2 regions of the Bacillus sp. N6 genome follow, and region 2 is predicted to be linked to the other one. Evidence: a T-box and tRNA genes for the amino acid it is inferred to sense, from the RefSeq annotation. Region 2 holds a T-box; the other holds one or more tRNA genes.
What was found. A T-box is a leader RNA that pairs with one kind of tRNA and senses whether it is charged. The one in region 2 lies ahead of thrS (threonine--tRNA ligase), so its partner is inferred to be a tRNA-Thr.

Region 1 (16,431 bases), on a different replicon from region 2:
CTGTTTTCCCTACACCAGGAGCACCTGTTATTAAAATCAGTTTTGTTTTCATATTTTTATCCCTCATTTTTCTTATACTATATCCTTCTAGAAAAAATAGCTTTATAGCTTGTTTTTTCACCTGTTAATATACAGTTTTCTTCACTGTCCATTTCTGTAAAACCTAATATTTCTCCTTTAAATAAACTTTCTACTTTTAGGCAACATTCTTTATTAAATAATAAAGGAAATATCTTTACTTTATTTTTCTCACTGTTTATTTGCTCTATATTATTTAATTCTAGTAACTGATTTTTGTAGAATTTATCCATTTTTTGTTCAAAGGTAGTTCCTATTTGTTTTATTACAGGAGAAATTGAGTTTAATACATCTTCCATGCAATCAACATATAGTATTGCTTCTTCTAAAGTATCAGATCTTGTTAATATTATTTTATATTTGTCAGTACTATGCCTTTTATCCTGAATAAATATTTCTAAGGGAACCCCTTGTATCTTATTTTTTTTCCTGTTTTTAAGAATTGTTTTTTTATCATCAGTAAATACGGACTCTACTCTGTATTTAGCAGATACAATATCTTTAAATTTATAAATTGGATGATCGTTAACAACGTTATATTTCTTGAAAATGATAGATATTTGTGTAGGAGATAAATCTGGGTGAATGAATAAATTCCCTTCAACATCTATTCCAAGCATTAAATGAGCTAAAATAAGTCTTCTAGTTACACAACCTGTGACTTGTTGTGTGTAATATTGCTTGTTAGCATTTTTAAAAGTAATATTATATGCCCTAGAAAATACCTCCCCTTGATTGTATAAAGTTGTCGTTTGGACTGTATTTCCAGTTGGTAATGGTACATCTCCACCAATTGACCATTCAAATAAACTTTCATTATTGGTCCATGGCGGGCGAATTGTCCATAAAGTTGGCACATACAATTGGTTTGATATTTCACGTAACATTTTGAAATACTCTTCTATAGTTAGAAGGGCTTGACTTTTCTCTGAAAAACAGGAGTGAAATTCGAATACATCACCCGCTTCTAATGAACGAAAAACCCCTCTTCCAGCATGTTTTCCAGAAGAGAATGGTCTGAAATAACTGGTTCTTCTATACATTTTTATAGGTAAATCAGAAATATTTTTAACTTCTTTACTCCAATGAGTATAAATGGTAGCTTCTCCAGTTGGACAAAGTACTCCTCTAGGAGTACTTTGTTCTAGTTCTGAATCACTTGCAATATATAAAAGTTTATTTTGTAGACTGAAAAAATTTTTTTCAGCTTCAAAAATATCTAAAGGAGCTGTTACAGGATATGAATATTCCTGCATGTTATACTTTTCGAAGGCCGCTTCTATATATTTTGAAAATAATTTAATTAATTTGACTCCATAAGGTAATAAAACCAGATTGCCTGGTAAATTAACAGCTTTGTTATCTAAAATATTGGCTTTTTTTAAGGCAGAAGAAAATTCCCCCTGTGTATAGTAGTTTTCTTTTGCAATAATGTCATCAATAACTAGCTGTTTTCTTTTTTTTGCATCCCATTTCAAGAAATCTTTTGTGCTATGTTTTTGGCGATGAGTTTCAGTCTCAATATTTTCTACAGAATCAATCAACTTTGGAAATATCATGTATATATCACTTCCATGTATACGCACCCAATTCTGAAATACATAATCTAAATTTACCAGTTGGAGATTCTGGCATTTTATTTAATTTTTCAAATTCTAGATTGTATGGAAAACCTGTATGATGATGAATTCTATTAGTAATTTCATCTAAGATACTTTGTGATACCCCATTTGGAACATACAATCTAATTAGCAAGTGATCTATTTTTTGTTGAACAACTTGGAACCAATGTATTTCTTTGAAACGCATAAATAAAAAGGAGAAGAAATAAGCATCTATATGTTCTCCACTTGGTGTTAATATTAAATCTTGAATTCTACCATGTACATCAGACATTCTAGGAAACCCTAGACCAGAAGAGCAATAACCTTCTAAAGGAGAAGCTAAATCACTAGTTTCATATCTTATGAGTGGCATAGATAAATTATTAAGGGTTGTAACAACAATACGTCCTTTTTCACCCGGTTGGCAATCTTCACCTTTTTCATTTAAAAACTCTACAAAAACATTTTCTACTTGAATAAGATTACCTTCATGATTAGGACTTTCATGAGAAATAATATTTGTTTCTCTACTACCATATTTATCATATACCTCACAATTAAATATTCTGCGCATGTCTTTTCTCATTGCGATAGGTACAGGTTCTGAGGTAGCTTGAATAGCCTTCAAACCTTCTATTTGTAAATTTTGTTTTTCAGCTTCCTTTGCTATCAAATACATTGCATTAGTGTATGTACTTACTAAGTAAGGTTTATATTTACATAACTTTATTAAAAAGTCACTAATTAAATCTTTACTTAAATTAAATGTGTTGAATTCTTTACGATTGGTCATCAAATTTTCGGCTTTATCAATAACTTCCTTGAAAGACCAATAAATTTCAGATCCCCATAGTAATACAAAAGGTTTTCCCAAATCCCAATTATTACACCATTGATATGTACGAAGTTGATGTGCTTTCATCCATAATCTAAAATTGACATCTTGTTTAAATTCTGCTCTTCTCCCGGTAGAACCACTGCTGAAATTGGTTTGTAGGGTATCATAATCAGCTTCTGTTGAAACCAACATGTTCTGATTGTCTAAAAGTTTTTCTCGTGTTAATAAAGGAAGTTTCTTTATATCTTTAAAACTAGATATATCATTTGGGGTGATATCTCTTTCTTCAAATAAACGCTTATAATAAGGTACAGTATTATATGCATGCTCTATGGTTTGTTTGAACTTTTCAAATTGAAGTTCTTGGAGCTGTTTAGGAGTCCACCATTGTGTTTCATTTAACCATTCGAGTCGCTGTTTGATTTCATTTCTGCCCCGTAAATCTTGTGTTTTCCAGTATAAATATTTGGCTACTGTTTCTGGCATTTTCATCCTAAACATCTTCCTCTTTCATGAAATTGAGTATACCTTTGAGTATATTGAAAATATATTTTCTCAAATTCTTGATAAAATGAATTTGAGAGATAGTTTTTTGCCTTATTTAATAATGTTGTTTCTAAAGAGCCATTAAACCAAGCAGCTAGTAGGGAAGAATGGCTAAACGGGGATGATACATCTTCAATTTGAAAATTATCATCCCAATCATAAAAGATAACAACTTTATTTTGATTAATAGCATCACCAATAGTATTAATTAATTCTTTTGGGCAAATTTTTTCCAAGTTATACAAATAAACCGGACAGTATATCAAAAAACGAGCCTCTAAGAGATCTATTATTTGATCTCCATATAGAAACTGTGTATTTTCATAGTAAAAATCTTTATTTTCTCTCTCAACCATGGAAGGTCTTTTATATGGTTGTACTTTAAATAGATTAAAATCAGTTTTATTCTCTATAATCTTTAACCCTTGCCAGATACTTTCAATAGAATGAGAAAAAAAGTCATTCATTTTTGGAACTGGGTATGTAAGATACTTATTGTAGTTAAAAGGGTTAAAGCTTTTATATTTTTTCATAGATTCTGGTGCTACATCAGCACTATCAATGCAAAGGTATTTATTATTATCAAGTAATAGTTTTTCCCCTGTTGCTCTATCTACGGCCATAGTATTAATAAGATCTAGTACCTTACTCATACAACTACTCCCCTTTGTAATTGCCAAGATAATATAAGTTTGAATCTTTATCTTTTTTAAGTATAAGATTATTTTCTGAAATTAATTTTTTATTCAATTGTCTAGCTGTACCTTCATTAATTAATTCAAATTCTAACCAATGGCAATGTTTATTCTGCACTTCATATAAATATGTTTGGGAGGAGTATTTAAATACATCTTCTTGATATAAACCTTTTATACGATTTAGTGAAAATGAAGATTCTTTACCTTGTAATTGTAAATATCTTACTTTACCATCTTTAATGTAAACATCAAAATGGTCGTTGTTTTGTACTAAATTCCATTGTTCACGATCATGTTGATATTTATTTTTACGTTCCCAATCTTGGATATGGATACCATATTCTTCACCAGCTAACTTAAGCCAATTAGGGATTTTAGCAAACGGAACTACTAATGTTGTTACACCCATTTTTTTATATATATTTAATTCATCAATTCTAGGAAAGTCCGTACTATAAGCTACATAATTTGAATTTTGTTCTTGTTGTTCATGTCCATACTCCTCATATAAATTGTAAGCCATTCCCCATTGATCTTTTTTATCTGTTGTTACTTCATTTAGTAATTTATGTGTTTCAAAAACTAAACGACCTATAGTTACATCTTGTTTCCCATCTACTTTATCTTGGATAGGTTTTAACCAATCACCATGGGTCTTAAATGAGAAATCATATTCTAAATCTTCTTTTTCAAGCATTAAAGTTGGCATGTTATTTTTGGTTAATGGAGCCTCAAGTTTTTCATTTTGGACTTCAAATCCATTTTCTTTTAAGAATTTAATTCGTTTTCTATTGTTAGAAAGTAATAATACCTTTTTTATATTAAATTTGTTTAAAATGAATGCAACAGGATCATAACTCCTTGCATCTACAGGTTTATTTAATCGTCCATATACACCATCAGTATCTAAATTTTCTAATTGTCTTAGGACATATATATTAAAATGAGCTTCTATCCCTAAACCGCGTGCGTCTTGATCAATTCCATAGATAACCATTCCTTCCCCAAGACTATGAATCCGTTCTAGGGCTTTATCTAACTGATAACCACAATCACATTTATCAGAATGGAATACATGTCCAAAGATACAAGCTGATTCGATACGTAGTGGGATGTGTTTATTTGGGTCAATATCGCCTTTAATAGATGCAACCCATCTATCTCCATTAAATTCAAAATACCACAAATTGAAATCGGAATATTCATTATTTATTTTTAAAGGTAGCTTTACTGGACCATGAATAGTATTAGGTTTTATTATATTTTTTGTTGTCATATCAAATTTCCCCTCCATTTTTATGTTGCAAAAATATTGAGGTAAACCCATATGGTTTTACCTCAATATCAAACAAATTTATTTTTGGATAAACGTTCTATTTAGCATTGGGTGATTTTCATCTGATGGACCCCAATCACTGTCAGGATGATATGCCACAATTTTCATATGGTTGTTTTCATCTGTATGGAAACAATGCTGCTTCATTTCATCTAGACAGAATACAGATCCTTCTACTAAATCAATCGTTTCTTCCGGAGTAATACATACACCTTTCCCTTCGATAACTAATCCTAAGCGAACTGATGGGTGGATGTGCATTGTTTGATGAATATTTTTTGGGAATACCAATAAATTTAAGCAAGGATCCCCTAAACGTGGAGGATATACTAATAAAGAATCACTACATCCATCAATGTAAGCTAAACGGCCTCTTTTTTCTACAGGGCCTCCGATATTAAACGGTCCATTAAAACCATATCTTTCATAGAATACAGCAGATCCATTTCCACTGACTTCAATTTCTTCGTTAAAGCTAAAGTAGTAACCTGTTTCTAATTCCCATTCTTTTTGACCTTTAATTTTGACGGTTCCACTTTGAACATATCCATATGTAGTTGAAGTCTTAGCACCTACTTTTAAAACTCCCTCTCCAGTGTAACCAATTAATTTACTAGGATACATACCTTCTGTGACATCAAAGATATCTCCTTGGTGTAATTTTTCAACATGAATTTCTCCAGTACCTACTTTAATCGTTGTTTGTTCTAACACAAAAATTCCCCCATCCTAATATTAAATTATTCAGTAAATTTCGAATACAAAATATATTATATTCGAAAAGCAGTAATATGTAAACATTTTTGTTAAAACTATACAATTAAAAAGTTATAATTTTTCCGCTCTTTTTTTAAAAATATTTTTGTTGCTAATCGCGCTTGTCTTTTATTTTTTACTACAATTAATATCTCATTTTTTAAAGATAGCTTTTTAATCTCTCTATTTAAAATAGAAAGAGGAATATTTTCTGCTCCTATAAATGGTTCATTATATGAAGTAATAGAGTCTCTTACATCTATTATCTTAAAATTTCCAATGAAATTTTTTTTAAGAGATATCTTCTTCAAAAAAAACAATGGCAGTATTAAATGTTTATATACTGAATAAAAAAGAAAAAAGAGTAATGTAGAAATGAAATAAATCATATCCCCCCACCTTTTCACAAAAAATACAGAAAGTTATTCTTTATATTGTAGGCGATTCTGAAAGGAATTTATTAAATATAGGTCTAAAAGGTTTCTTTTCAGTATATTTTCGTACATCATTTATTAATTGTTCAATAGACATATATTTATCATCTGTATGCCTGCATTTGAAAAAATAATTTTCTGTTTCTAATTCTTTTTCTCCCACAACTAAAGTATAGGGGATCCATTCTTCACTAGCCATTTTAATCCGCGATCCTATACTTTTCCGAAACCTATCGTCGATATCTACTCTAATATTACTTGCATTTAATATTTCGAAGATTTCATCTGTTTTTTGAGTCATTTGATTATTTAATGGAATTAAACGAACTTGAGTTGGTGCAAGCCATATGGGCATAACAGGCTTTTCCATTTTAATTGCTCTTTCTAAAAAAATACAAATCCATCTTTCTATTGAAGCTAAAGAATGATGACAAATTGTACATCCGTGTTTTTGCCCTTCTTTTGAAGTGTGCGATATACCGTATATATCAGAGTTGTCGAAATCTAATTGTGAGTTGAAAAATTTATAATTATTATCATCGTAAAAAACATGTTTAATTGCCCAATAATGTTTTTTAGAAGAAATTATTTCAATTAATATTGGTGAATCTATATAGATTGCTAACTCTTGAATTTCTTTTTTATATTCTTTATAAAATTTTTCTTCAACAGTAAATTCAATTGCAAATTCTATTCCGAGTTGTTTGGAGTAATCAGCTTGAAATTTAAAAAAGGAACTATATTCTTTCCATCCACTATATAAGTTTTCACATATGCTATGAATATCGAAAAAAGAAAATGACCTAGCTCTTTTTATGCCATTTAATTCTCCTCTTCTTTCATTTCTGAAACTGTTTGTAAATTCATAAAATCTAAGGGGTAAATTTTTATATGAAATTTTCATATCTTTTAACATACTAAATAAACCAAGGTCACCCCCAAATCTTAAAACATAATCCTTATCTTTATTATGTGTACTAACATAATACAATCTTTCGTAAAATGTTCCTGCTTGACTTTTAATATCATTTTTAGACCAATCATACATAATTGGGGTTTTTATTTCTGCAGCCTTTAAAGTATTAAGCAGTAATTCTTCCTGCCAATCTTTAATAAGACTAAATATTAAAGATCCTTTAGGATAATATCGTAAATGGCCACTATCTGACGCTGGTTCGTATCCTATCCATCCAAACTTTTGTATGTGATTATTAACGTTATCTTTCTCTGAATTAGCCGCTTTGGTTAGTTTATGCTTTACAAGCTTATATACTTTTTTATAATCCTTAATATTGTTTAAATTATCTTTATTTATAACAATTTCTTCCCCGCTACTAGGAAGTAGAACGATATGTTTTGATGTTATATTTGTTACAACTTGATCCCTGTTTAGCAATTCCTCCATCAGTTTTAGCAAACCTCCCTTAAATCTTAGTATTAAAAATTCAACTTAGTATTGATTTCTTTTTTTACTCTGTCAATAAATGTTTCGATATTAAGTTCACCAATGTTTTCTCCATCTCTTCTTCTCACACTGACAGTTGAATTAGCTAGCTCTTTTTCACCGATAATAAGCATATAAGGGGTTTTCATTAACTGTGCCTCTCTAATCCTCGCATTCAAACGACCGTCATATGAGTCTGATAATTCTGTTTTTATGTTATTTATCTTTAATTTATCAACAATAAGTTGAGCGTATTTATCAAATGTCTCTGTGACTGGGATTACTTTAACATGAAGTGGAGACAACCATAAAGGAAACTTCCCCATTGTATGTTCTATAAGTACTCCCATAAAACGTTCTAGCGATCCATAAATAACCCTATGAATTACTATAGGATGCTGTTTATTTCCATTTGAATCTACATAAGTACAATTAAACCTTCTTGGTAATTGGAAATCTAATTGAATAGTCCCCATTTGCCATTTTCTTCCTATCGCATCTTCCATAATAATATCTACTTTAGGACCATAAAAAGCTCCATCACCTTCTTCAATATAATAATTTTCTTGTCCCACCATTTCGTTTAGGAGTTCTTTTAATGTATTTTCCGCTGTATTCCAACTTTCTAAATCACCTATATAATCTACAGGGCGTGTCCCTAACCTGAAAGTATATTTTAGGTTAAATATTTCATAGAATTTTTTAGCAATTGCTAAAATGTTTTTGAATTCTATACCAATCTGATCTGCTGTCAAGAAAATATGAGCATCGTCTTGTTGAAATTTTTGAGTTCTTAATAAGCCATGTAGAGAACCTGAAGATTCTTTCCGGTGTAATACATCTACATCAGAGAGCCTTAAAGGCAAATCCTTATAACTTCGAATTTTCAAGTTATACACTAACATTGCATTTGGACAATTCATAGGTTTTAATCCATACGTACTGTGTTCGTCAACAGGAATTGTAAACATATTCTCTCTATAATGATCCCAGTGTCCAGAGGTTTCCCAGAGACTCTTTTCATTAACTAATGGAGTTGATATCTCTTGATAACCATTTTGTTCATGTTCTTCTCTCCAAAAATTTATCAATTCGTTTAATACTTTTAACCCATTTGGTAACCAATATGGCATACCTGGAGCTGTAGGATCAATATGGAAAAGCTCCAATTCCTTTCCTATTTTCCGATGGTCTCTTTTGGAGGCTTCTTCCACTTTCCAAATGTATTTTTTTAAATCTTTTTTGTTAAGCCATGCTGTTCCATAAATACGAGTGAGCATTGCATTTTTATTATCACCTTTCCAATACGCACCTGATGTTTTTAAAATTTTTATTGCACTACTATCAATTTTTCCTGTCGATTCTACATGAGGTCCTCGACATAAATCATAAAAATGATCTTGCTGATAAATTGTTACCTCCTCATGACCTTTAGTGATTAAATCATTAATGATTTCTAATTTATATTTTTGATTTTCAAACTTCTTCTTTGCTTCTGAAACTGTAATATTTTTCTTTTGGAACATATGATTTTCTTTTATGATTTCTTTCATTCTAGATTCGATCCACCCAAGATCTTCTTCATTTATAGAACGTGGTAATAGAAAATCATAATAAAATCCTTCTTCAATAGGAGGGCCTATAGCAAACATTATTTGATCATTAAAATCAAATCTTTCTTTTACAGCCTGAGCAAGAATGTGTGCAGCGCTATGGCGAATCTTAAATAACAATGGATCATAATCTTTTGGTATTTCGTATTCTGTTGACTGTGAATTATTATTCAAAAGTACCTACTCCTTTTTTATATTTATTATTTCTATAAAACATAATAACCCATTTATTGTAATTAAATCAAACGAATATTCTAATTTAATAAAATGTTCAGAAAAAGTATTTACAATTAATTTAAAATATTGTATTATTTATCTAGACGCCGGTGTAGCTCAGATGGTAGAGCAACTGAATCGTAATCAGAAGGTCACAGGTTCAATCCCTGTCGCTGGCTTTATTGAAATTATTGAAAAAGCATTTTTACTAAACTAGTAAAAATGCTTTTTATAATTAAAAAGGGAGTATAGATATATGAAAACATATATTATTTTAGATCAGAAAAACTATTTTAAAGGGAATTTCCATGAGTTTTATAATCCGAAAGAAAAACGCTTTGTATTTATTTTAAATGACAGATATTATTCATTATTCCCAGATGAATATAAAAATATTTTTGATGAGTTAGTACACGTAAAAACCCTTAACTTTAAGGAAATTAAGCCGATTATAGAAAAAGAAATTAAATTAGCTAGTTCTAAAGAAAATGTGTTTATTGTATGTACAAGAGAATGTGATTTATTACTAGCAGCTGAATTGAGGGAATATTTTAATTTAAAAGGGCCTAAACCGACTCAAATTAATCCATTTAGAAATAAAATTGTAATGAAAAATATATTAAAAGAGAATAATATTAGAGTTCCTTCTTTCCAAAAACTATCAAATGAACTAAAGGATAATAAGTATTTAGCATCAAAATTCAGCGATTTATCATTTCCACAAGTTTTAAAACCTATCGAGGGAGAAGGGAGTAAAAATACTTACATCATAAAAGATATTCAACATTTCATTGATATAATAGAATATAATGATATTGATTTAGATGTCTATGAGTTGGAAGAATTTATTGAAGGTGATTTTTATCATTGTGATTCTGTTGTTATTAATGGAGAAATTCTAATTTCCGAAGTAAGTAAATATACCTATCCCAACTTAATGATAATGCACGGAAAAAATGTTGGAAGTTTAATCTTAGATGAAGAAGATCCAGTTAGAAATAAGGTTCTAGAATTTAACTCTAAGGTACTAAATGCTCTAAACACCCCGGATTGTGTTACGCACTTAGAATTATTTTTGACTAAAGAAAATGAATTAGTTTTTATTGAAATAGCTGCTCGACCAGCAGGAGGAGGGATTGTTCCCTCAATTAGGGATGCAATTGGGTTAGATTTTAATAAGATTATGTATCAAATTCAATTTGGAGATCCCATTGAGATTTCTGCTTTCAAACAAAGAAAGTATGCTGGATGGATTAAATTCCCAAAAACTGATGGTATAGTAAAGAAAATTAATATTCCTTCTCTACAAAGCGAAGCAAATATACAATGGCTCGTTGATATAAATCAGGAAGTTAAAAATACAACAATATCCTATGAAGTTGCTGGTATCATCAATCTTTCATCAGATATAAAAGAATATGTTGAGAATGATATGAAATTATTAAAACAATTTAAGGGTGTAGAAATAACTTCTGATTCTATTGGCTAAACCACTTTTTAAAAATCGGGTTTTGATTTCCTGATAATTTGTAGATTATAATGCAGTACTAAATAAGGTTCTGGTGCAAAAACTTCAAGATAATTTCAAGTAATCTCTAAATCTTGGACATACTGATACTATTACTCTAAAACAGGTGCTTAATCAGTATGGTCCTGAATTAGACAAAAGAATCCGTCGTCATCTCAAGCAAACCAATGACTCTTGGAGAGTTGATGAAACATATATAAAAGTAAAGAGTCAATGGATGTACCGATTCTGTTGCAAAGATTGCATTTATTTGAAAGAGGTATATAGATTCCTAATGGAATCTATTCTTATGCAGCCATTCCGAATAGTTGATGAATAAACTTCATTTCATTTTGGCCAGACTTGTCTCGTAACATAAGTTGGCCTTTTTTAATGATATGCATCGCTTCTATTTCTGAAAGAATAGATGTAGCTGTACGAAAAGACTTCAATCCTAACATTGAACGTACTCTCTTTTTAATAAAACGATGATCTTGCTCTACAATGTTATTCAGGTATTTTACCTGCCTTATTTGGATGCCTACAGGCATCTTTTTCTCTTTCTTCAACTCTTCAATTGCTATAGGATAGGCTGGGTTTTTGTCTACTGTAATCACACGGGGCTTTGAAGCATGAAAAGACCGCAAAGATTTCTTGAAAAAACGCTTTGCAGCCCTATGATTTCTTGTTTTGCTTAAATGAAAATCAATTGTATTTCCTTTTGAATCAACAGCACGATATATGTACATCCATTGACCTTTGACTTTCACATGCGTCTCATCGACTCACCAAGAATCATTGGTTGACTTCAGATGACGTCGTACTCGCTTATCTAATTCGGGACCATATTGATGAACCCATCGCATGATAGTTGTATGGGAAAGGGATAGCCCGCGTTCTTCCATCATTTCGACTAAATCACGAAAACTGAGGTTGTACCGTAGGTACCATCTCACGGTTAATAAAATAATATCCGGTTGATAATGTTTCCACTTGAATAGATTTTGCTTTTCCATACCCATCACATCCTTTTTAGAATACTAGTATCAGTATGTCCAAGTTTAGGAGGTTACTTACAAGCGTTTTGGAGTGTCTGCACCAGAACCATTCAATTCTTATAAATAGAGAACTTTTTAAGATGGAGAACAAAAATTGGAGAAACTTTTAAAAGTAATTTCCGATAATAAGTGATTATGTAAAAAAAATAGACTGGATCTAGCTTTTTCTTTTTTTGTTTACCGGTATCCCAATCTCTTTATTTATGGTGTTTTGAATGTATATTTTTGTTAGTGGTTTTGGAGAAAATGAACAAATTGCGATAAAACTAATAAAATCAATAATTTGAATGTTAACTAATGGCTAAAAGTTTACTTTCGGTTTTTGAAACATTTATAACTAATTTTGTAATAAATTTCTCAATATAAATATACTTGTTAATTATGGTATTAATATTCAAAATTAACAAAAATTAAATTATAATAAAAATATGATGGTTATCACTTTTGTTTACTCCTTGTGCTAAAGATAAGATTGTGTTCCCGATCTTATCTTTTTTCTTTGTAGATTTTTGATACAAAAAAAGGAATCCTTATTTATAATAAGGATTCTGCAACAAGAAAGAACAAATATATAATAATAAAAAGAATTACTTATATTATAATTCAATAATAAAACAAAGAATATTGAGAAGATTTAGAATGAATTGGATGTCACTACACGCTTAATTATAATTGATTAGGAGTTGGAGTAGTAATCTGTCATCTATTCCTGTTTTAAAGAAGATTGATCTCAATCTTCTTTTTTTTGGGTGTTTTTGCCTTTTGCCTCGAAAAAGGCAAAATAATTATTTAAGAATTGTGGAAATTGCTTGCTTGTAGACTAGTTGTTGCTTACCATGAACCATCATAAGAACAGTAAATTTATCCGTTGCAAGGATCTGCCCACCTATGGGAAGCCCATTCTTTAAAAATATAGTGATATCCCCTTTTTTCTCTTTTAATTGTTCATACATATCTTCTTGTAAGTTATACATGAAATACGCCCCCTATTTTTATCTACTTTTCTTTTAATACTTGCTACTATACAACAATCGTATCACATTTAAATTTAAATACCGCTCTAGGTACATATTTCGCAAGAAATCTATCAAAAATATAAATAAAATGTCCATTTTACATGAAGTAGTACCCCTAAAAAGTAAAACTAAGTTCATGTTTTTCTATAATTAGTAAAATAGACAGTTAAATATTCATATAAAAAACCCGTTATATCAGTACATACACATGATACGACGGGTTTTTATGGGCTTAACATTTTCATACTTTTGTAAAACTCATTTCGACAGTGAACATGTTCAATCACCTACATTTATAAGTTCACCATTCACACCAAACATTTGTCCATCTTCATCAAGCTTCATTTTATAGATAGAACATCCCTCTTCTTATGAAGAGGTTTTTCAAAAAAATAAAAAGATCCGCTCATTTCAGCAAAGCTAGATCCAATAAAGCGAGGAAAGGGAATGATCTTAATGGATTATTTATTTAAATATTCCATCTATTAGAATTTAAGAAAAAAATTATAATTTCATGCACTCGTTTATACAATACTTAAGTATGTAAATACCTAGAGAAGGGATTTCTCATGAAGAAGGTGTTATCTGTTATGGGATCGTTGGTATTCGCAATGACGGTGTTATTCGGATTTGGTGGAACAGCAAGTGCAAATAGTTTTGGTTGGACTTACTTCGAAACAGAAGATGGAAAATGGGATGGAAATGCAATTACCACTACTTACTCACAACCAAATGTGGAAGTACATCTTGGCGCTGACGGCCGCGCGCCTTATAAAATCGGTGGTACTCGTGTAGATGGGCAAACCTTGAGAGTGCGACTATGCAATCCAGTTACAAAGGCTTGTACATCCTATCAATATTTTGGTGGCAGTGAGGGTTTATATAGTACTATTTTCACAGGAATGAAACCAGCTGCTTATAGAATTGATATTATTGATCCTTTTTCTTCCTACCGAGTTAAAGGGTATGTGGAAGCTGCAACATTTTCTTGGTAGTAGGTAAAAGCTATAAAAGTAAATAATGTAAAAAGAACAACTTTTAGTTGTTCTTTTTACATCCAAAAATCATCATAATGAATATTATCTTTTTTTGTAATTTTCTTTAAGGCTCTTACGATCTTTTGTGCATTCTTCATTGTTGGTGCGAATGCATCTCCCTGGCATATTCGACTTATTGTAGATTTACTTACTCCGCTTTTTTCAGCTAACTCTTGCTGAGTCACACCGTTTTTATCCAAAAAACGAGCTATTTTCGAACGTCTACCTTTCCCTAAGTTAAGCCAATTCATTTTGATCACTCCTGTATTTAATCCATTAGTACAAGAATGTCCAAAAGTTTTATTTTTAAAACCTCCAGAAAATTGGAATGTTAATCAAGCAGTGCGAAATACCTTTTACCATACCAAACAAATTACGATTCACTGTTCCAATTTGATAGCCTTTTAAAACTTCGTTTCACCTATTCCAAATAGAACTCGCTCACAGAATGATGCTTCAGACATTGAAAGACTAATAGTTTCAACGATTCATAACTGTTTTAATCTCTTCTAATCTCCAGGGACTATTCTTGCAGAATACATAAAGAAGGGTGGTGTGAGTTTGTGATATTTGAGTTAGTAAGTTCAGCTGCAGTTGGTGGTGTAGTCTTTCTATCAAAAATGCATCAAAAAGGAGCTACGAATGATGCCTCAAAAATCCAAAGAATCTGCGCCAACTGCGGATTAAAAGTAAAAGAAGGAAAAGAAACTAGGACTATACAGCTACTTCGCAAAACGAAAAATAATTGGGGAGTTGAATATGCGTATAGAATCCCTCTTGGACTTAGCTTCTCCGATTTTGAACAAAAGATACAACACTTAGAGGATGGATTAAATCATAAGAGCAAAGTTTATAATTTTAAACTACAAGACTTCAAATCTCTTCGACTGCGAAAAGATATCTTAAAACAAATACAAAACATCATAAGCAAGAAAAAACTCGTTAGAAAGGAAATTGAGCTGTCTTACGATGGGTTGCTTAAAATACGAGTTTACGAGAAAGGAATTCCTGATTTCGTGAAATTTGAAGAAGAGATGATGAAGCAATGCAGGGGATGGGAAGTCCCTATTGGTTATACAAGAGATGGATTGATAAAACACGACTTTGACCAGCTATCACATATGATTTCTGCCGGCATGACGGATATGGGGAAATCAAATGTATTAAAGCTTATTATTACTTCGCTGGTACGCAACCAATCGGAAAATATAAAGCTATTCCTTATAGATTTGAAGGGTGGTCTCTCTTTCAACCGTTACAGATTCCTTAATCAGGTCGAATCGATTGCGAAGAATCCAGAGGAAGCCCTTGAGACTCTAAGGGAATTGCAAGATAAACTGAATGCTAGAAACGAATACTTACTAGAAAAAGGATACGAAGATATAAAAGAAGCCGGGGATCCAGTACGGTATTTTGTGATCGTAGATGAAGCAGCCGATATAGCGCCATATCAGGAGTGCAAGGACATCATTGTTGATATAGGTCGTCGTGGCAGGGCAGCGGGATTTCGCTTGGTATATGCGACGCAATACCCGACTAATGAAGCATTACCATCACAGTTACGACAAAACATAGGAGCTCGTGTTTGCTTCAGATTGCAGACAGAAGCAGGGAGCCGTGCTGTGCTAGACGAGGGCGGCGCAGAGAGTCTTCCTAACATAAAAGGAAGGGCTATATATCAAACGAACGAGAAAAAGGTCCTACAGACAATTTATATCGATAATAAGCAAATTGATAACATCATAAAGCCGCACATCAACATAAGAGCGAGGAAGGAGCATGAAGATGCAAAAACTAGCACTAAAGGAAGCGAGAACCGAGTCCATACTCTTGAGCTTGAAGAAGTTGGGATTTTTAAGTAGGAAGCAAATCCAGGTACTTCACGATCTCGGTGGAGATAGGAATGCTTCTCGTGTCATGAAAGGAATTGAAGAATATGTATCTAGCTTTAGGGATGGAGAGAAGGTTTATTATCTTAACAAGGAAGGGCGTGAACGTATCGGAAGTAAGAAGATACTTAAGCGTTCGAATCAATTTCGTCATTACATTATGAGGAATGATATTTACATCGCTTATGAATGCCCGAAAACGTGGAAGCAGGAAGTAAAGATGAATGTGAAAGGTATCGTTTCCATAATTGCAGATGCACTATTTACGGATAATGGACGTTACCACATTGTAGAGGTAGATCATGAGCAAAAGATGAGTGCGAACCGTATCAAAATGCAGAAGTATCGCAAATTGATGGAA
Region 2 (16,431 bases):
TAAACCAATTACACCGATAACAAGTGAAATAATGACTTCTGCACTAGTCCAACTATTATTTCCAGCTTCACTAAACCCGTACAATAAGCTTCCTAGTCCAATACTTGAACTAACCACACCGAATATATCTAATTTCGTTTTAGACACTGGCTGAGCTAGTGTAAAGAATTTTAAAGATAGGAACGTAATAATTAAACCAATAATAAACATCGCATAGAACATTAAGTTCCAGCTATAGTTTTCAATCACCCAACCTGTTACAGTTGGTCCGATAGCTGGCGCTAAAATCATCGCTACACCTAGTAATCCCATCGCCGCTCCGCGTTTATGAGGCGGGAATAACGTCATAAAGATATTCATACCAACCGGCATTAAAATACCCGCACCAACTGCTTGAATTACGCGACCTGTCATCATCATTGTAAAGTTTCCTGAAGTAGCACAAATGATAGATCCTACCGTGAAGAATAACATTGCTGCTACGAATAATTTACGATACGTAAATCGTGAAACTAAAAAGGCACTAATCGGTACTAAAATACCATTTACAAGCATGAAGCCTGTAATTAACCATTGTGCTGTTGAAGTTGATACATTAAATTCATTCATTAACGGAGGTAATGCAACGTTAATGATTGTTTGGTTTAAAATAGAAACGAACATGCCGAGAATTAATACAGCTACAACTGCTTTTACGTTCACATTCTCTACAGGCATAGACATTTGTTTTTTCGGCACTTCTTTTTCTTGTTTTACTTCTTCTTGCTTTCCTGTTTCTAACTCAACTACATTAGAAATTTCCGATTCTTGCTTTCGTTCAATTTCTTTCTCTTCTGTTTCAACTTTACTTACTTCTATTTTACTTACGGCTGGGACTTGTTCTTCTCCCATTTTCGTTTTTTTCTTTCGTAAAAGACGATTTACAAGGAAGAAGACGATTATACAAAATAGTGCATATCCTGCAATTACAATTGAGGACATCTCATCTCCCCCTTACTTATGAATACGAACTGTCACATTCATGCCAGGAACAATATTTACTGATTTGCTATGATCTAAAGAAATTTTAACTGGTACTACTTGTGTTACTTTCGTATAGTTCGCTGTTGCGTTGCTTGATGGCAACATAGAGAATGTATTCGCTGTTGTTAGGCCAACTTGTTCTACTTTTCCTGTTAACGTTGTATCTGGGTATGCATCTACATACACATCTACATCTTGACCTTTTTGAACATCATCAACATCTGTTTCTTCAATGTTTGCTGTTACCCATAAATTGTTCATATCAAATGCATAAGCAATCGGGCTACCTGCTCCAACGAAAGCATTTGTTGTTGCGTTTGATTGTACAACTGTTGCATTTTGTGGAATTGTTACATCTACTGTTTGTTCTCCATTAGCTGCCGCTACAGTAACAGTACCTAATTTATCGTTCTCATTATAATTTTTTCCTACTTCAGCTTTCCAGTCAGTTAGTTTACCTGCTACTGGTGAAGCAACCGGAATTACCTTTCCATCAATCTTTGCATTGTCTGTTTTTAAGTAATTTTCCGTTTGATTGTAATAGTAATAACCGCCAATACCGCCGCCAACTAGTACAATTAATGTGATAATGTTGATAATTACCATTCTTCGAAACTGATTCATTGCATTCCTCTCCTTATATCGCATATAATTTTTTTCTAAACTATTTATGTCCTTATTGTTTAGATTGTTTAATTGTTAATTATATTAACCTTTTAACAAAAAAATCACACCATCTGCAGCGTAAATCGAAATTTATCTACCTGCGAGCGGTGCTGATTTCTGAAGGACTATCGTTTATAATTATAAATAATTATTTTGAATCTACAACCGACAATTTACGTATGAAATGTCGTTTAAACAACAATATAATACCAATATGTTGTTTAAGTACAGAAAATTAAACGAGGGGAAATAAAAATGTCTATTAAAAATACAAATGATCCACGTGTAAAACGGACGAGACAACTCATACAGGATGCTTTTGTCGCTTTAGTAGGCGAAAAAGGTTTTGAAAATGTTACTGTTCAACATATTGCAGAACGCGCTCCTGTAAACCGCGCTACATTTTATAGCCATTACCACGATAAATATGACTTACTAGACAAAAGCATTGAAGAAATGTTAGAAAAGCTAACTGAAGTAATTAAACCGAGAAATAGAAATAAAGAAGATTTCCAACTAACATTTGATTCGCCACATCCAAGTTTTTTGGCCTTGTTCGAACATATTGCAGAAAACACTAACTTCTATAACGTCATGCTTGGTGATAAAGCTGCCGGAAACTATACGTATAAGATGATGAAAGCAATTCAAACGCATTTAACATTAAGCCTCTCTATTTCACAACCTAACGATGAAAAACTAATGGTTCCACGCGATATTCTCATTAGTTATGTTACTGGTGCCCATCTAGGGATGATTATGTCATGGCTTAAAAGAGGAATGATATATACCCCGCATTTTATGGCGATGCAATTAACTCGTTTAATTATTTTAGGCGCTCATACTGCAGCGGGATTAGAACGGCCTTTTTAAAACATAAAAAAGCGAAGGAGAATCTCCTTCGCTTTTTCTATTAATTAAATGTAATGTTATGTACAGCCTCTTTATCAAGACGTTTAATAACTTCTACAATTAACTTCACTGCATTTTCATAATCATCACGATGTAACATTGCCGCATGAGAATGGATATAGCGCGTTGCAATTGTAATTGCCATAGAAGGAATACCATTTACAGCAATGTGAATCGCACCCGCATCCGTTCCTCCGCCCGCTACTGAATCATATTGATACGGGATTTGTAATTCATCAGCAACATCAACTACGAAATCACGTAAACCTGTATGTCCAATAACAGAAGCATCATATAAAATGATTTGTGGTCCATCGCCCATTTTACTTTGCGCTTCTTTTGACGTTACACCCGGTGTATCTCCAGCGATACCAACATCTACTGCGAACGCGATATCTGGTTTAATATAATTCGCAGATGTTTTTGCACCACGAAGACCAACTTCTTCTTGTACAGTTCCAACGCCGTATACAACGTTTGGATGCTTTTCATCTTTTAGTTGTTTTAATACGTCAATTGCAATTGCACAACCGATTCGGTTATCCCACGCTTTTGCAAGTAACATTTTTTCATTCTTCATCACTTGGAATTCAAAGTACGGTACAACTTGATCTCCTGGTCGTACGCCCCACTCCATCGCTTCTTCTTGGCTAGAAGCACCGATATCGATGAACATGTCTTTAATTTCAACTGGCTTTTTACGAGCTTCTGGAGGTAAAATGTGCGGTGGTTTTGAACCAATTACACCTGTTACATCTCCTTTACGCGTTACAATCGTCACGCGCTGTGCAAGCATAACTTGTGACCACCAGCCACCAACCGTTTGGAAGCGAAGGAAACCTTTGTCATCGATTTGTGTAATCATAAATCCAACTTCATCTAAATGACCTGCAACCATAATTTTCGGACCGTTTTCTTCCCCTACTTTTTTCGCAACTAAACTCCCTAAATTATCAGTAGAAAGTTCGTCCGCAAACGGCTCGATATATTTCTTCATTACTTCACGTGGTTCACGTTCGTTACCAGCAATACCACGTGCATCCGTTAATTCTTTTAGCATTGTCAATGTCGCGTCTAATTTTGTCATTGCCAACACCCTCCTTTTTCTTCAGTCAATTCATTATACAATAATTAAATTGAAATATTCAAAAATTAAATTAGTATCCTTGTGTTTGACGCTGATGATTTACCTCATTTTTATCTAAATATGCTTTTTCAATCTCTTCTTGCTCAAATTCAAGTGCTTGTCCAAGTCGAAGATAGCTCGTAAATAATTCAATATAGTTTGTAATAGATGGTTGATCTGTAAAACGAATTACTTTCGCATATGTGTCTAAGAAAATTTCCACTTGTGTTTTATTCGTTTGTGCACATTTATAGAATAAGAAGTTTTTATCAATACCTAAATCAATTCCGATTGATAAAATAAAATGCAAACCATCTACGTATTCTTCTAATATTACTTCACGTTCCGAAGCTGGTTTGTTGCTCCAATATTTAAAACAACGTGTTTCATTTGCAAGTTCACCAATTTCTACAAGAAGAGCTAACATTTTTTCTTTTAACAATTTTTTCGGTTGTAAGTCATGTTCTTTTGCAATACGGTCATCTAATTCTTTTTGTAATTTAAATAGTTGTAGTAAGTCCATTCTATTGTCCTCCTCCAACATCGCATTTTACGCAACAATGTTGTTTCATCTCAAAGTTCATTATTATGTTTCAGTTCTTATGAATAAGTCAGCTATCTACCTCTTTATAAAATAGCTTGTCCTTAATTTGCAAATACGTTTCAGTCATCACTCTTAAATTGTTCATCTGATGAAAGTTCCATATCATCTTTCCATTATAGCAGTGTCGTTTCGGCTAGGAAAGATACTCTTCTTTCCAAACGTGCATAATTAAAAAAAGCCAGGAGGATTCTCCTGACTTCATATATATATTCTTCTATATCACTATAGTTTTTATGTTGATTTTGTCATATCGATAACAACACATCCGTTAATCTTTAGAACTTCAAACTTCTCTCTGAACACAAACAAAAAAACCTTAGAAGAAAATTCTTCTAAGGTTTCAACTAATTAATTAGTTAATGTTGTTTTTTGCAACTGTTGCTAATTCAGCGAAAGCTTTTTCGTCATGAACAGCTAAGTCAGCAAGCATCTTGCGGTTAACTTCGATGCCAGCATTTTTAAGACCGTGCATTAAGCGGCTGTAAGAAAGACCATTCATACGAGCTGCTGCGTTGATACGTGTAATCCATAATTTACGGAAGTCACGTTTCTTTTGACGGCGGTCACGGAATGCATACATTAGAGATTTCATAACCTGTTGGTTAGCAACCTTGAATAATGTATTTTTTGAACCGTAGTAACCTTTTGCTAATTTAATTACTTTTTTACGACGTTGACGAGTAACTGTACCACCTTTTACTCTTGGCATAATATTACCTCCTAATTGTTCTATATATCAGCCGAACTTATTTTAAGTTGTCAAGCATTTGACGAATGCGTTTGAAGTCACCAGCGCTTACTACACCAGCTTTACGTAGTTTACGTTTAGCTTTTGTAGATTTGTTAGCGAATAAATGGCTTGTGTAAGCGTGAGAACGTTTCAGTTTACCTGATCCAGTCTTTTTGAAACGCTTTGCAGCGCCGCGATGAGTTTTTTGTTTAGGCATAGGTATTTCCTCCTCTATCTATTACTTATCGTTTTTCGGTGCTAAAACTAAGAACATACTGCGTCCTTCCATTTTAGGCTTAGATTCAACTGTACTAACTTCAGCACAAGCTTCTGAGAAGCGATCTAAAACACGTTGACCGATTTCTTTATGAGTAATGGCACGTCCTTTAAAGCGAATTGACGCTTTAACCTTGTCGCCTTTCTCTAAAAACTTGATAGCATTACGAAGTTTTGTGTTAAAGTCGTGTTCATCAATTGTTGGACTTAAACGAACTTCTTTCATGCTAATTACTTTTTGATTTTTGCGCTGCTCTTTTTCTTTCTTCTGTTGCTCAAAGCGGAATTTACCGTAGTCCATAATGCGGCATACTGGCGGTTTCGCATTTGGAGCAACTAATACTAAATCAAGATTAAGATTTGCAGCTAAGTCTAAAGCGTCATTACGAGACTTGATTCCAAGTTGATCGCCATTTGCGCCAACTAAACGTACTTCACGTGCACGAATTTGCTCGTTAATCATCATATCCTTGCTAATAGTAAGCCACCTCCAAGGTTTTCTCAGAACATATTTTGTAGTCATAGAACCCGACAAAAAAAGTGCGGGCATACGACACCCACACTTGTAAAATCTTAAGTAAGAAATACATTTACCTGCTAACTGCGAATGCGTCCATCAGGTGAGAAGCGGGTGCTTCTACTTGTTCCACAAAACAATATTCTATTATCCTTGATGAGTTTATCATAGGACATGACGTCTGTCAAGAAGACGCGATGTGTTTTACTAACAACAAGAAATATTGTAACAAACAACTAACATACTTGCAATACTTTTTTATGATAAGTGTTACATGGTTATTTTTTCTAGTTTTTCTCTTTTATATTACAAAGAAAAGCCGCGGTATACCGCGGCTTTTTCTTATCGTTTTCCTTCTACTTTAATCATATCAACAAAAGCATCTAATGCGATTGTTTCTGATTTTTGTTCACCATATTTACGTACGTTTACGCCGTTTTCAGTTACTTCATTGTCACCTACTACAAGCATGTACGGAATTTTTTGCATTTGTGCTTCACGGATTTTGTAACCGATCTTCTCTTCACGAGTGTCTAATTCAACACGGATACCAGCACGACGCAATTCGTCTTGTACTTTCTTCGCATAGTCTAAATGTACTTGCGGAGAAACTGGAATTACTTGTACTTGAACTGGAGCTAACCAAGTTGGGAATGCACCTTTGTATTCTTCAATTAAGAAGGCTACGAAGCGTTCCATAGTTGATACAACACCACGGTGAATTACAACTGGACGATGTTGCTTACCGTCTTCGCCAACATAAGTTAATTCAAAGCGTTCTGGAAGTAAGAAGTCTAATTGTACAGTTGAAAGTGTTTCGTCTTTTCCAAGAGCAGTACGAACTTGAACATCAAGTTTTGGACCGTAGAATGCTGCTTCACCTTCAGCTTCATAGTAATCAAGACCCATTTCATCCATAGCTTCTTTTAACATACCTTGTGCTTTTTCCCACATCTCATCATCCGCATAATACTTTTTAGTATCTGCTGGATCACGATAAGATAGACGGAATGAGTAGTTCTCTAAACCGAAATCTTTGTACACTTCTAGAGTTAAGTTTACAACACGTTTTAACTCTTCTTTAATTTGATCTGGACGAACGAAAATGTGCGCATCGTTTAAAGTCATTCCGCGTACACGTTGTAACCCAGATAACGCACCTGACATTTCATAACGGTGCATTGTTCCAAGTTCCGCAATACGGATTGGTAATTCACGGTAGCTGTGAATATCATTTTTATAAACCATCATATGGTGAGGACAGTTCATTGGACGAAGAACTAATTCTTCACTATCCATTTCCATTGATGGGAACATGCCATCACGGTAGTGATTCCAGTGACCAGAAGTTTCATATAACTCTCTACTTCCTAATACTGGAGTGTATACGTGATCATAGCCTAAGCTTGCTTCTTTATCAACGATGTAACGCTCGATAATACGACGAATTGTTGCACCCTTTGGTAACCAAAGTGGTAAACCTTGTCCTACTTTTTGGCTATTAGTAAATAGTTTTAATTCTTTACCTAATTTACGGTGATCGCGCTCTTTCGCTTCTTCAAGCATACGTAAGTGCTCATCTAATTCTGCTTTCTTAACGAATGCAGTACCGTAAATACGTTGTAACATTTTATTATTGCTATCGCCGCGCCAGTAAGCACCTGCAACGCTTAATAATTTAAACACTTTAATTTTCCCTGTAGATGGAAGGTGAACACCACGGCAAAGGTCGAAGAATTCGCCTTGCTCATAGATTGAAATAACTGCATCCTCTGGAAGATCGTTAATTAAATCTAATTTTAACTCATCACCAATTTCTTCAAAGCGACGAAGTGCTTCTGCACGTGGTACTTCATGACGAACGATTTCTAAGTTTTCGTTCACGATTTTTTGCATTTCTTTTTCGATTTTCTTGAAGTCTTCAACTGTAATAGCTTCTTCCATATCGATATCGTAATAGAAGCCATTTTCAATTACTGGACCAATGCCAAGCTCAAGCTTAACATCTTTATATAAACGTTTTAACGCTTGTGCTAAAAGGTGGGCTGTTGAATGGCGTAAAATATATAAGCCATCTTCAGAATCTAATGTAATAATAGAAACTGCACCATCTTCTTCGATTGGTGTAACAAGATCGATCATCTCATCGTTTAATTTTCCAGCTACAGCTTTTTTCTTTAAGCCTGGGCTAATAGAAGCTGCGATTTCTTCAGTTGTTACGCCTTTTGGAAACTCCTTCACAGCTCCATCAGGGAAAGTAATTTTAACTACATCTGCCATCACTGGTCACTCCTCTTTTTCTCAAAATAAAAAACACTCATCCCGTAAAAAGGGACGAGTGTTGAATTCGTGGTTCCACCCTTGTTCCAATTAACATAATTGTTAATTGCTCAAGTTCAACATAACGGTGTTGTCCGTTAGCAATTACTAGAAAAACCGTTCACTGCTAAAGTTTAGAGGTGGTAAGTAATAATCCCGTACTAGGAAGCTCACACCCTAAGGCTTCCCTCTCTGAAAATCGTAGAAAACTACTCATGTCCTCATCATAACATTTCGATATATTTCATTTATGTAGGTAATTATATGCTCAAAAACTTAGAAAATCAAGGGCGTTACCTTTATTTTTTAAATTTTTCACATTGCGCTCAAAATCATGTAATCCATGTAATTGGACCCGTTCTTGAAACACATTTCGCAAAGTAATAATCATATTATGGTCTTGTTCTTTCGTATATAAATAAATCTTTTTGGGCGAAATAGAAAGAAGCGGCGCAATTACTTTCGTATCAATATATACATCATTTTGCTTTAACAATTCCTCATCTATATATTGGACCAACTTCTCCTGTTTTAAACGTCTACCTTTATCATCATAAAAGATAAAGCTTTCATCAAAAATAAGATGCACGCAGGACAAGCGTGATTTACGGCTACTTACTTGTTGCCGAAGCGTCTCAATGAACATTTGGTATTCTTGCTCCATCTTATATTCATCAATTGCCACTTCCGCAAGTTTAGCCACCATTTCCCTATATGTACGAAGACGAAAACGGATATATGATGAAAACGAGAATGAGAGCGGATCACAAAGCCAATTATTTAAAGAAGACTTAATATATGACTCAAATGCGTTACGCGTTAAATCCTGAGCTACACCTTTTCTTCTTCCCTTTAAAATCTCATGTGCCATGTGCAATATTTGATGACACTCTTCTTGTTCTTCATAAAAAAACTTTTCTTTTAAGATCGTATAAATCCACTCATTTTGTTTCACATTCACAATAAAATACACCATTACCGGCAATAAGATCTTTTCAATATAATTTGATTCACGTACTGGTATGTGAATCACCACTTTTTGTTCCTGTAAATACACACTCGTTTCCTTATATAATACTTCCGCTCTTTTCAGCAATTGTCTATATACGTGCATAGCATCATTTTTTTCTTCGAAGCAAATTTCAATCACTTTTGTCCCCCCTTTTATCCCTGCTCTAAAGGACTGTATCTATACGTTACAAATCCTATAAGAGTCCGTCCCGCGTGAAGTTCACTCTTAGTAGAATTACATTTCCTATCGTTAGAAAATCCACTCAATATGGCTTGCTAATTTTATATATATTAAGGGAGGGAGAAAAAAATGATACAAGCTACTATGAATTTTTTTATTGTATACTTTACTTATTACTAAAGGGAGGCATCTGAATGTTTGAATATAAATTCGTAAAAGTCGAATTTCATTGGGGGCTCACTCGCTCAAAACTAGCTGAAGACTACCAAGAAATTATTCAAGAACATGCTAGAGATGACTGGAGGTTCGTACAGATTGTTGCCCCTACGATTGGCAGTTCTGGACAACCTGAATATTTCGATCTCATATTTGAAAAGAAAATATCACTATAATACAAAAGAGCAAGCTTCTCAGCTTGCTCTTTTACTTATGACGACGGTTTTTCCCACCAATTGGAATTGGTTTCGCTAAATATTTAATTCGTTCCATAATACGTGCTGCCTTCATTTCTTCAGCCTCACCACGTTGTGTATACGTTAAATGATGTTCCAATTGTTTAAAATCAAAATTAGACGTAAAGAACGTCGGTAAGTTTTCTAACATACGGAATTGCAAGATTGCACCAAGCACATCGTCACGCACAAAGCTCGACATCGCTTCTGCCCCGATATCATCTAACATTAAAACTTGCACGCGTTTAACCGCATCAATCTTTTCGCCAATCGAATTATCTTGAATCGAACTTTTAATTTCACGTAAAAATTCCGGGAAGTATACGAGCATCGAACTTATTTTCTTTCGAGCAAGCTCGTTCGCAATTGCTCCTAAAAGGTACGTTTTTCCTACACCAAATTTACCGTACAAATATAAACCTTGTGCTTTTTTACCTGGTTCATATGTACTTAAAAATTCATTCGCTGCGCCAATTGCATCGATACGTGCATTTAAGTCAGAAGGGTCTAAGTTTTCCATAGTTGCCTGTAAAATATCCGTTGGCATATATACACTTTGAACGAGTTTTTCATATTTCTTTCTCTCGTCATATGCTACTTTTCTAACGCAACGATCGTATTGAATATCAATCATCTTCCCTTGAATAACAAGCTTTGGCTCGTATCCTTGCAGCATATTTTTACATGCACCTAAATCCGGACAATCCACGCAACCTACACTTTGTCCAATATATTCATATAACTTTACAAGACTGCGCTCAATCATAGAAGTCGTTACTTCACCTTTATGTTCGTCTATAAATTCTTTTACACGCGGGTGCGCCATTACTTCTGCCTTTAATACTTCATATCTATTTTTAAAATTTTCATTTTCCATTAATTTTGTAAATGAATTTTGAATATGCTCCATTTTCTCACCTCAAAGAGCGTTCATTCTCTTCTATTAATCACGCTTATATTTTTTTAACACTTCTTCTAATCGTTTTCGTTCATCTTCTAGCGTACTTGCATCTTTTTCTACACTTACATCTTTCTTCGCCGTTTCTTTCTCTTGTTCTTTCGGCTCTTCTTCCTTAAGCCAATCTGGCACCATTTCTTTTCGTACCGTTTTCTTCGCCGTACGGCCTTTTTTCTTCGTCTCAGCCCACTCTTGATATTGACGGTTCTCTTCTTTCGCTAACGCCATCGCGTCCGCTACTGTACCGACCTTTTTACGTGCCCAATGCCCAGCAATCTTCTCGACATACGTTTTCGCAAGTTTCATATCTGAGCGTAGCATAACGTAATAAATAAGTACATTCACAACTCCTGGTGTCAATTTTTGATTAATCATGACATCTTCAACGATTTGCAAGTCCGCTTTCGTTGCCTCTGCACCACCAGAAATCTCTTTCAATAGTTGTTTTGGCGAGATTTCCTCTAGCTGCTTTATTAACATCTCCTCTTGTGATGAAGGCTCTTTCTCTTTCATCGTACGTGCAGCATGAGGCTGTACTCTTTCACTTAGTACCGGTAATGCTTGACCATTTTCAAATTGATACCAATCTCGCGCTCCTTTTCTAAGCCTTTCCATATCAATTGTTTGCATCTCTGTCACCGCACCAAGAACGATATTTTGCATCGATAACACATCTACACCATACACGTAAGCAAGTGTTATAACGCAGTCTCTTACTTGATCTGTAATCGCCTTTTTAGGAACAAGAGCGGACAATCCATCTACAAATAAAGAGAAATCAAAGAAATCATTCCAAACTTTCGGAGCGTCTCCCTTCTCGTTACTTGGCATAGTTGTCGTTTTTGGAATACGAAGGTCTTCTTGCGCATGCTCAAGCTGTCCTGGATTAAACGAACCAAACACATCATTGAAAGAGCGCGTAACATTTTCATAAGAAGCAAAATCAAATTCTTCTTCTAAGAAATATTGCTTTACTTGATTATATTTTGTCCGACTCAATCGATTGTATAAAAAGATACTTAAAACAATATCATCAAAAAACTGCTTCGGAGATAAAGGTGGTTGCAACTCATATATGAACATTCGAATATCTTTTTCTTTCTTAATATATACCTTCAAAAGCCCAATTGCCTCTAACTTTACTCGTTCCTCATATATTTCAGGAAGTTGCATTTGCATAGTCACCATAAGGGAATGATGTGTATTCTCTTTTCCAAATACACGATCTTGCTCTAACTCCCCCCATAGTGTCATGTATAAGCTAAAAGCTCTACTACCTATTAACGGCTGATACAACATCGTCAATACTTTTCGGTCGTAATTATGCAGTAGCCCTTTCGCACTTACTTTATAACGATCAATCGGCAATAGCTCCATCCATGACTGTTTTTCCATTCTTGCTTTTCCTTTCTCTCATCCAATCTATCCTCTACTTCATTCCTTCTATCTTCATTATATAAATTCTTAGTGAAAAAGAGCTATTAGCTTTCGCTTCTAGCTCTCTTATCCTATTACTTACGGTATGTAAAGAGAATAAAATACAACTTCTACTCTCTTTCTTTTTGCAGTATATCTTTTAATTCTTCAATAAATACATTTAAATCTTTAAATTGACGATATACAGAAGCAAAACGTACATAAGCAACATCATCAATATCGCGAAGTTCTTCCATAACAATTTCACCAATCATATCACTTTTCACTTCTGATATACCTAAATTACGCAGTTCACGTTCCACGCTTTGTGTTACTTCTTCTAATTGTCTTAAAGATACTGGTCTTTTTTCACACGCTTTAATTAAACCACGTAAAATCTTTTCTTTATTAAACTCTTCTCGTGTGCCTTCTTTTTTAACAACGATAAGAGGTGACTCTTCTACCCTTTCAAAGGTCGTAAAGCGACTTAAACAACTTTCACACTCTCTTCTTCTTCGAATAGAGCGCCCCTCGTCTACCGGACGCGAATCTAACACTCTTGTACCATTATGAGAACAGGATGGACAACGCAATTCATTCACTCCTTTACACTATACTCTTTATTTTTCTCTACTCAATTCACCTAAAATATATATACAATATTATATAACTCATTCTAACTCTCTTACCACTTTAAGTTTCAGCGCATCACTTTATCATCTCATACTTAAAAATAAGATGGTATATAGGGCACTACCTCATTTGCAAGAGTCCAATGTATTCAACTAACGAGTACGTTATATTTTTCCTTTTTTATAAACTAAAAAAGAGGTGCATTATACACCTCTTTACATTTTAAATCAATTATGTTCTTTTTTAAAGAGCTTTTGTTTCTCTCTGCTTAATTTCGAAGCTACCAGTGCCTCGAGGAAGCTCGATGCTCTCACGCGTTTTCGCGTTTAAACCTTCTGCAATATATTCTGCAGCAACATTTGGATCAATACGATCCCCACAAGTATAAACATCAATACTTGCGTAACCGTGCTCCGGAAAGCTATGAATTGTTAAATGTGATTCTGAGATAATTACTACTCCACTTACACCTTGTGGTGCAAATTTATGGAAAGCAACCTCACGCACTTCAGCACCAGCTCTTAGTGCTGCATCCACAAATAATTGTTCAATATACGGCATGTCATTAAGCTTGTCGAAATCGCAATCCCAAAGTTCAGCAATCACGTGACGACCCATCGTATCCATAGTATCCATTCTACAGTTCCCCCTTGTAAATTTATTCTAACTGTTCGAATTGAAAACTAATTTGCAATTTGGCTTGCTCCACTACCACGGGGGAAAGTTAGTCCAGAGAGGTCCTAACCCTTTAAGTAGTGACTACGTACCTCAGCTCTTAAGTTTACGAGTGTTAGTATACTTTGTTTATTTTCATTTTGCAACAACAGTTTTTTCGATTTTCTGTCATATTTTCCTCTTTACTTTTCCCTAAAAAAAATAAACGATTCACAAATGCAGTAATCACAACGTTTCGTGGTATGTCCACTTTTTAAAATATACTTATATAATTTTTTTCCTTTTCAGAAAAAAATAAAAAAAGAGGGCAAATATTGCCTTGCCCTCTCCTCCCTTATTCACTTAAATGTGTTGCACATTTTCTTGTTTCGCTAACTCTTCAACAACTAACGTTACAAGATCTACAACACGACGAGAGTAGCCCCACTCGTTATCATACCAAGCAAGTACTTTCACTTTACGATCACCCATTACCATTGTAGATAAACCATCGATAATAGCTGAATGTGTATTTGTATTAAAGTCGATAGATACTAAAGGCTCTTCGCTGAATTCTACAATACCTTTTAACGCACCGTTTGCAACAGTTTTGAATGCATCGTTAATAGCTTCAACTGTCACATCGCGTTTTACATCTACTACTAAGTCAACAAGAGACACGTTTGGTGTTGGTACACGAAGTGCCATACCATGAAGTTTTCCGTTTAAGTGCGGAAGAACTTTTGCTAGCGCTTTCGCAGCACCTGTCGTTGTCGGAATGATTGATTGTCCGCAAGCACGTGCTCTTCTTAAATCTTTATGTGGGTTATCAATATTTTTTTGGTCATTTGTATAAGCGTGAACTGTCGTCATTAAACCGTTTTCAATTCCAAACTGCTCATCTAACACCTTCACAACAGGCGCTAAACAGTTTGTTGTACAAGATGCATTTGAAATAACAGTATGTTTTGTAATATCTAATTGGTCTTCGTTCACACCAACTACAATTGTTACATCTTCATTTTTACCAGGCGCTGTTAAAATAACTTTTTTCGCTCCAGCTTCAACGTGAAGAATTGCTTTTTCTTTTGAATTAAATTTACCAGTTGCTTCAATTACAACTTCAACACCTAAATCTGTCCAAGGCAATTCCTTTGGATCGCGGTTGTTTAAAAGGCGAATCATTTTTCCATCAACTAATAAGTGATCTTCAAATGCTTCTACTGTTCCGTCAAACTTGCCATGAACTGTATCATATTTAATTAAGTGTGCTAACGTTTCAGATGGATAGCTTGCATTGATTGCTACAATTTCGAATGCGCTTTCTTTTATTGCTTGACGAAATACCATTCTCCCAATACGTCCAAATCCATTAATTGCCACACGAGTCATAATATGTTATCCCCCTTGAATGCGTTATACTATTTATCTCCAATCCCAATAATAGTATAACACAAAAAGGAGATATGTCACTAAGCATTTTCATTAATTTCACAATTTTTTAGTCAATAATGTTCCACTTCTTTAAAATTACCTGCAATTGTGTTTTCGTTCCCATAATTGTGCCATCATTATTTATCACTTCATCTGCATTTTTCACTTTTTCTTCTAACGGCATTTGAGATTGAATACGAGCTGTTGCTTCTTCTTCTGAAAAGTTATTTCGTTTCATTAAACGCTCTAATTGCGTATGCGGCTTAACTGCTACAACTAAAACGCGGTCAACAAGACTTGTTAATTTGCTTTCAAATAAGAGAGGAATATCTAACACAACCGCTTGCATATCTTCTTTTATGTACATTTCCTTTTGCCTATTCATTTCCTCACGCACTGCAGGATGAACAATTTTATTTAACTGCAATCGTTTTTCTTCATTATAGAAAACGACACTTCCCAGTTTTGGACGATCTAGTTCTCCATCTTCTTGTAACACTTCCGTTCCAAATACTTCTACTATTTTGTTATATGCTGGTTTTCCTTGCTCTACAACTTCTCGTGCAATAATATCTGCATCAATAACCGGTATGCTCAGTTCACGAAACATTTGAGATACTGTACTTTTTCCACTTGCAATGCCTCCTGTTAATCCAATTACTACTGTCATAATAAGCCTCCTCATAATAAAAGGCGCGAAACTAATGTTCCACGCCCATACTTACATTTTCCAAATTCCAATAATGATGAGTAATACTCCAGGCAGGAATGTAAATTTTTGTAACCACTTCATATTCGATAAAACCGTTCCAAGTTTCATTCCAATAAATAAAAACAAAGAACTCATAATTGCAACTAATATCGCCATCATAGCGGGTGCATACCCTAATAAAGATGCACCAATTCCGGCACCAAATGAGTCTACAGAAAGAGCGATACCAAGAAGCAATGCCTCTCCTGCAGAAATGGTGCCTGATTTATCAAAATCTGCTACAGTCGGTTTCCGTAAAATTTGAATCACTAGCCCTAGCGAGGCAATCTCTAATTTCCAGACCTTCTCCTCTTGCTTCGGTTCTTCTTTTTTCTCACTTCGAAAAAATTGATACAATACCCAAATCCCTATTCCAATAAGAACAAGCCCACCGATACGCGTTGCGATAACAGGTGAAAATACTTTCGCGATCATATGTCCAATTCCCATTGAAACAAGCATAACAGCCGCTGAACACATTCCGATAATTATAATTGATCTTAGTGGAATTCTTACGCTTCTTAAACCATATGTTAGCCCTACACTACAGCTATCTAAGCTTAATGTAAAAGCTAATAAAATAAGAGATAAATAAAGGTACATCGGTAAGCTCCTCCCTTATACATAGCTCTGCTGTATGTATATGACAAATGCCTATCCGATGTTATCTCTTTTCTATATTCTTGGCTGACAAATTGGGCAGTAATGCGTTCCTCGCCCGCCAACAACTGTTTTTTCTAATATCGTACCGCAAGTTACACACGGTTC

Region 1: it encodes a tRNA-Thr, which carries the amino acid that the T-box ahead of thrS (threonine--tRNA ligase) is inferred to sense. The anticodon was not compared.

What each region holds. Positions count from the first base shown of each region.
Region 1 is NZ_JBRAZW010000002.1:45,306-61,736, forward strand. It holds gene ACUXVC_RS27860 (hypothetical protein) at 1-121, opposite strand, end outside; gene ACUXVC_RS27865 (aminoacyl--tRNA ligase-related protein) at 78-1,622, opposite strand; gene ACUXVC_RS27870 (phenylacetate--CoA ligase family protein) at 1,645-3,012, opposite strand; gene ACUXVC_RS27875 (DUF6939 family protein) at 3,009-3,719, opposite strand; gene ACUXVC_RS27880 (hypothetical protein) at 3,724-5,040, opposite strand; gene ACUXVC_RS27885 (hypothetical protein) at 5,119-5,814, opposite strand; gene ACUXVC_RS27890 (rhodanese-like domain-containing protein) at 5,913-6,245, opposite strand; gene ACUXVC_RS27895 (His/Gly/Thr/Pro-type tRNA ligase C-terminal domain-containing protein) at 6,286-7,695, opposite strand; gene thrS (threonine--tRNA ligase) at 7,728-9,521, opposite strand; tRNA gene ACUXVC_RS27905 (tRNA-Thr) at 9,670-9,742, shown strand; gene ACUXVC_RS27910 (ATP-grasp domain-containing protein) at 9,820-11,052, shown strand; partial or broken gene ACUXVC_RS27915 (IS6 family transposase) at 11,159-11,332, shown strand; partial or broken gene ACUXVC_RS27920 (IS6 family transposase) at 11,379-12,086, opposite strand; gene hfq (RNA chaperone Hfq) at 12,914-13,102, opposite strand; gene ACUXVC_RS27930 (hypothetical protein) at 13,714-14,139, shown strand; gene ACUXVC_RS27935 (helix-turn-helix domain-containing protein) at 14,196-14,432, opposite strand; gene ACUXVC_RS27940 (FtsK/SpoIIIE domain-containing protein) at 14,745-16,043, shown strand; gene ACUXVC_RS27945 (replication-relaxation family protein) at 16,012-16,431, shown strand, end outside.
Region 2 is NZ_CM127843.1:4,454,977-4,471,407, forward strand. It holds gene ACUXVC_RS22940 (DHA2 family efflux MFS transporter permease subunit) at 1-981, opposite strand, end outside; gene ACUXVC_RS22945 (HlyD family secretion protein) at 994-1,647, opposite strand; gene ACUXVC_RS22950 (TetR/AcrR family transcriptional regulator) at 1,945-2,562, shown strand; gene ACUXVC_RS22955 (M42 family metallopeptidase) at 2,603-3,688, opposite strand; gene ACUXVC_RS22960 (dUTP diphosphatase) at 3,759-4,250, opposite strand; gene rplT (50S ribosomal protein L20) at 4,684-5,040, opposite strand; gene rpmI (50S ribosomal protein L35) at 5,078-5,278, opposite strand; gene infC (translation initiation factor IF-3) at 5,300-5,803, opposite strand; ribosomal protein L20 leader region at 5,866-5,986, opposite strand; gene thrS (threonine--tRNA ligase) at 6,197-8,134, opposite strand; T-box leader at 8,182-8,410, opposite strand; gene ytxC (putative sporulation protein YtxC) at 8,442-9,323, opposite strand; gene ACUXVC_RS22990 (DUF4177 domain-containing protein) at 9,560-9,757, shown strand; gene dnaI (primosomal protein DnaI) at 9,789-10,727, opposite strand; gene ACUXVC_RS23000 (replication initiation and membrane attachment family protein) at 10,761-12,170, opposite strand; gene nrdR (transcriptional regulator NrdR) at 12,323-12,784, opposite strand; gene speD (adenosylmethionine decarboxylase) at 13,068-13,451, opposite strand; gene ACUXVC_RS23015 (glyceraldehyde-3-phosphate dehydrogenase) at 13,842-14,870, opposite strand; gene coaE (dephospho-CoA kinase) at 14,980-15,582, opposite strand; gene ytaF (sporulation membrane protein YtaF) at 15,634-16,266, opposite strand; gene mutM (DNA-formamidopyrimidine glycosylase) at 16,339-16,431, opposite strand, start outside.